DNA from 2 places in the Pseudoruminococcus sp. genome. Region 2 is predicted to be linked to the other one. Evidence: predicted binding sites of a transcription regulator. Region 2 holds the regulator's gene; the other holds the start of a gene.
The links. Region 2 encodes HrcA, which represses chaperone genes, less so after heat shock. Its sites were predicted from a motif close to TGTTAGCACTCNNNNNNNNNGAGTGCTAACA; they were not measured.

Region 1 (2,414 bases), on a different contig from region 2:
GCTTTAAAGGCTTTGAATATTGCACCCGGACTCCGCAGAAGATTTATTGCTGAAAAGTGGTCTTGTGCTGACCAAAACGCTTGGAGAGCCGAAAGAGAAAGAGCTCAAGACCTCATAGACCGCAGTGCTGAATTTCAGGCTTATGGATATGACATAGACCCACAGGCAATAGAGCTTACAAATGAAAATGCAAAAAAGGCCGGTGTTGCTGCGAGAATCCATACAGAAGTAAGAAGTATTGCGGATTTCTCGTCAGATTTGCCTAGGGCGGCTATTATATGCAATCCTCCATATGGTGAAAGACTTCTTGATATTCAACAGGCACAGGATATTTATCGCACAATGGGAGAAAAATTCCTTAAGCGTGAGGGGTACAGCTATTGCATAATTAGCCCTGATGATAAATTTGAGGAGATTTTCGGCAGACCTGCGGATAAACGCAGAAAGCTTTATAATGGTATGATTAAGTGTCAAGTCTATATGTACTTTAAGAGATAATTATGAATTATTTTACATTTGATAGTCTTTGTTTTAATATTTCAAACTCTGAGCAATTTATAATCCTCATGATTTCGGCGAAAAGTGAGCATAAAGACTTTAAAGAATTTATAAATCGTGCTGTTGAAAGATGGTATGAAGAAAATTTATGTAATATAGGGATAGCTTTATCTGAACTAAAAGCACAAATAATAAACATACCTATATCCAATGAAGATAAGCAATGTATGTTTCAAATAATTGAGGGTATGAACAAAAGAGTTCATATTCAGTTTGAAGAAATAGAAAATATAATAACCGTATTTGAAAGCGAATGGAACGACTACACTATTGCCTTTGAAACAAAACATTGCAGATATTATTTTAATTGGATGACATCTGCTTAATTTTGACATAGATTTACACTATGGATAATATAGAATTTAAGATAATGCAAAAAAGTAAAATCATATATTAAAGATTAAAGCTATATGAGATTGTTAATTTTTTTTGAATATGACATTTAGTACTTGATTTTTTCGTTGGAAAGTTTTACAATATATTTAGCACTCAAGAACAGAGAGTGCTAAATATATTAAAAATCAATTTGCTATTATTTTAAAGGAGGCAATTTATTATGACTATCAAACCATTAACTGACAGAGTAGTCATTAAAGCGGAAGAATCAGAGGAAACAACTAAGAGCGGTATCGTTCTTACAGCTTCTTCTCAGGAGAAACCTCAGTTTGCAACTGTTGTTGCTGTTGGTGAGGGCGGAATCGTTGACGGCAAGGAAGTCAAGATGTATGTTAAGGTCGGCGATAAGGTTATCACAAGCAAATATTCTGGCACAGAGGTTAAGCTTGACGGTGAAGAATATACTATCGTTCGTCAAAACGATATTCTCGCAATCGTTGAATAATTTCAGCATTTCTAAATATTTAATAGTAATTGGAGGAATATATCATGGCTAAACAAATTATATACGGCGAAGATGCAAGAAAGGCTCTTCTCAGCGGTATTAACCAACTCGCTGATACAGTTAAAATCACTCTCGGCCCTAAGGGCAGAAATGTTGTTCTTGATAAGAAATTCGGTGCTCCGCTTATCACAAACGACGGTGTAACTATTGCTAAGGAAGTAGAACTTGACGACCCATTCGAGAATATGGGTGCTCAGCTTGTTAAGGAAGTTTCTATCAAGACTAATGATGTTGCCGGCGATGGTACAACTACTGCTACACTTCTTGCACAGGCTCTTATCCGTGAGGGTATGAAGAATGTTACAGCCGGTGCTAACCCAATGGTTCTTAAGAAGGGTATTCAGACAGCTGTTAATACTGCTGTTGAAGCTGTAAAGGCTAACTCTAAGGTTGTTTCCGGCACAAACGATATTGCAAGCGTTGCTGCTATTTCTGCTGCTGATGACTTCACTGGCAAGCTTATCGCAGAAGCTATGGAAAAGGTAAGCAAGGACGGCGTTATCACTGTTGAAGAATCTAAGACAGCTGAAACATATTCAGAAGTTGTTGAAGGTATGATGTTTGACAGAGGTTACATCGCTCCTTATATGGTAACTGATACAGATAAGATGGTTGCTGACCTCGATAATCCATATATCCTTATCACAGATAAGAAGATTTCTAACATTCAGGAAATTCTTCCAATCCTTGAGCAGATTGTTCAGGCTGGCAGAAAGCTCCTTATAATCGCTGAGGACATCGAGGGCGACGCTCTTACAAACCTCGTTCTTAACAAGCTCCGTGGCGTATTTACTTGCGTTGGTGTTAAGGCTCCTGGCTTTGGTGACAGAAGAAAAGAAATGCTCCGTGATATTGCTATCCTTACAGGTGGTCAGGTAATTTCTTCTGAAATCGGTCTTGAACTCAAGGATACAACTCTCGACCAACTCGGTCAGGCTCGTCAGGTTAAGGTTGA
Region 2 (2,414 bases):
TCGTCAAATGCAAAGTGGTCTTGTTTTAAAACGGACATACGGGTATTTTCGGGAATAATTACTTCGCCCTTAGATGGTTCAAGTTCTCCCGAAAGGATTTTTAGAAAAGTTGATTTTCCTGCGCCATTAGCACCGATTATTCCATAGCAGTTGCCAGGTGTAAATTTAAGGTTTACATCGGAAAAAAGATTTGTACCACTGAAATTGAGTGCTACATTACTTACGGTTATCATTTTAAATTATCCCCCTGTTTTTAGATTTCTCTCTATTTAAGCATATTTACTCCGTTATTATAACAGTAAACATAATAAATTGAAAGCATAAAACTGAAAAATCACTGACAAAAATAGATATAAGCGTAATATTACGACTCTTTCCTACTAAATTACAAGAGTTCAAGAACTTAAAAATTTCGTGTGAGCCTTTTCAAAGGCTTGTGGTTTCCAAAGGCGGAGCCTTTGGTGAGTTTTAAGGGCGACTCTCTTAACATTATTTACTCCTGAGGGCGGACTTTGTCCGCCTTTATTTACTAATGGAAATTAGGGGCGAACTAAGTTCACCCCTAAGGGGGGCAAGACAGGTTAAGGGCGTTGCCATTAAAACCCATTATGGACTCCGTTCCTCAACCTTGCAAGCTTTTAAAAAGGCCTGACCTAAAATTTAATTGTCTTAGGGGAAATCTGCCAACTTTTTTCAAAAAATTCCCTCGTTTATAAATCGTTTACAATTTAGGTGTTGACATTTGCGGGGAATAGTGGTAAATTTATATATAGATTAGCACTCGATGCACAAGAGTGCTAATAAAGTAAATAACTCTTAATTGTGCAAGAGGTGATTGATATGCAGCCTGCAATCAGAAAGCTGAAAATTCTTGAGGCTATTGTGGATTCGTATATCGGCACTGGCGAGCCGGTCGGCTCGAAAACACTTTGTGACGGACTTGATTTCAATGTTTCGTCCGCAACAATCCGAAATGATATGGCAGAGCTTGCTGAGCTTGGCTTGCTCACACAGCCTCATACATCTTCGGGCAGAGTGCCAACAAACCTCGGTTATAGAATTTATGTAGATAAGCTTATGAGCGTTAAGCCTGTAAGCCCGAAAGAACAAGGAGCTATTCGAGATTCACTTTTACTCCACTCAGACGCTCCTGAACACCTCCTCAGCGAGGCGGCGCAGATTCTTTCGGATATTACAAGATACGCTGCCGCTGTAACATCTCCGCCTGCTGACAGAGCTTATGTCAAACGAGTTAAATTCGTTCAGACAGGAAATCACACAGCTATGGCTGTGCTGATAACCTCGACAGGTATGGTAAGAACAAGGCTTTTCAGATGTGATTTCGTCGTTAATGACGAAGTTTTGAACCTTTTCGATAACGCCTTGAATGATAAACTTCAAGGTACGATGCTTGTAGATGTTACGCCTGCATTTATACAATCGGCTGCGATTTCGCTTGGTGAGCTTTCTATGATTGTTCCGAATGCACTTATTGCTATTCACGATGCGGCGAGAGATGCCGCTACTACGAATATCGCTCTTGAGGGACAAAGCAAATTGCTTTTCCTGCCGGAGTTCAGCTTTGAAAGTGCAAGACAGACAGTCGATTTTCTTAACCGAACAAACGATATTACAAGGCTGTTGAATGACAGCGATGAACCTACAAGGGTTCTTATCGGCGAAGAAACTAAGATACCTGAGCTTTCGGAGGCGAGCTTGATTATATCGAAATATAATGTTTCAGATGTATGCTCGGGTGCGATAGCAGTAATAGGTCCTACAAGAATGAATTATTCAAAAACTATAGCTAATACAGAATATCTTGCTCACACTGTGGGAACAATGTTGAGCGGACTTCTTAATGGATAGAGAGGAGAATTATCTTGCCAAAGAAAGATACAACTGCGGAAGATACAGCTTCCGAAACTGTAAACGAGGCTCAAACCTCCGAAACAGAAAAGAAAGATGAAAAATCAAAGAAGAAATCCTCCAAAGGTTCAAAATCTCAGAAGGCTAAATATGAGGAGGAAATCAACGGCTTAAAGGAAGAGCTTGATAAGCAAAAAGAAATCTTTATGAGAACTGCCGCTGAGTATGATAATTACAGAAAGCGTACTGAGCGTGAGAAATCAAACATCTATAATGATGCGACAGCAGCCGCAATAAAGACTATACTTCCTGTTCTTGATAGCCTTGAAAGAGCTATTGAAGCATTAAATGGTGCTGATGATGAGCATACTAAGGGTATGACGATGATTATGGCTCAGATGCAGGATTCACTCAAGAAGTTGAATGTTGAGGAATATGGTGCAAGAGGTGACGAGTTCAACCCTGAGATTCACAATGCTGTTGCACAGGTTGAGGACCCGGAGCTTGAAGAAAATCAGATTGCAGTAGTATTCCAAAAGGGCTAC

Region 1: ACLU24_RS03870 (co-chaperone GroES) is a predicted target of HrcA. The motif match lies at 1,039-1,069, and genes of this name have one in related genera.

Annotation. Positions count from the first base shown of each region.
Region 1 is NZ_JBKXNW010000003.1:95,116-97,529, forward strand. Features, by position in the region: gene ACLU24_RS03860 (THUMP domain-containing class I SAM-dependent RNA methyltransferase) at 1-498, shown strand, start outside; gene ACLU24_RS03865 (hypothetical protein) at 501-884, shown strand; gene ACLU24_RS03870 (co-chaperone GroES) at 1,115-1,399, shown strand; gene groL (chaperonin GroEL) at 1,444-2,414, shown strand, end outside.
Region 2 is NZ_JBKXNW010000010.1:70,985-73,398, reverse strand. Features, by position in the region: gene ACLU24_RS10690 (ABC-F family ATP-binding cassette domain-containing protein) at 1-233, opposite strand, end outside; gene hrcA (heat-inducible transcriptional repressor HrcA) at 841-1,869, shown strand; gene grpE (nucleotide exchange factor GrpE) at 1,884-2,414, shown strand, end outside.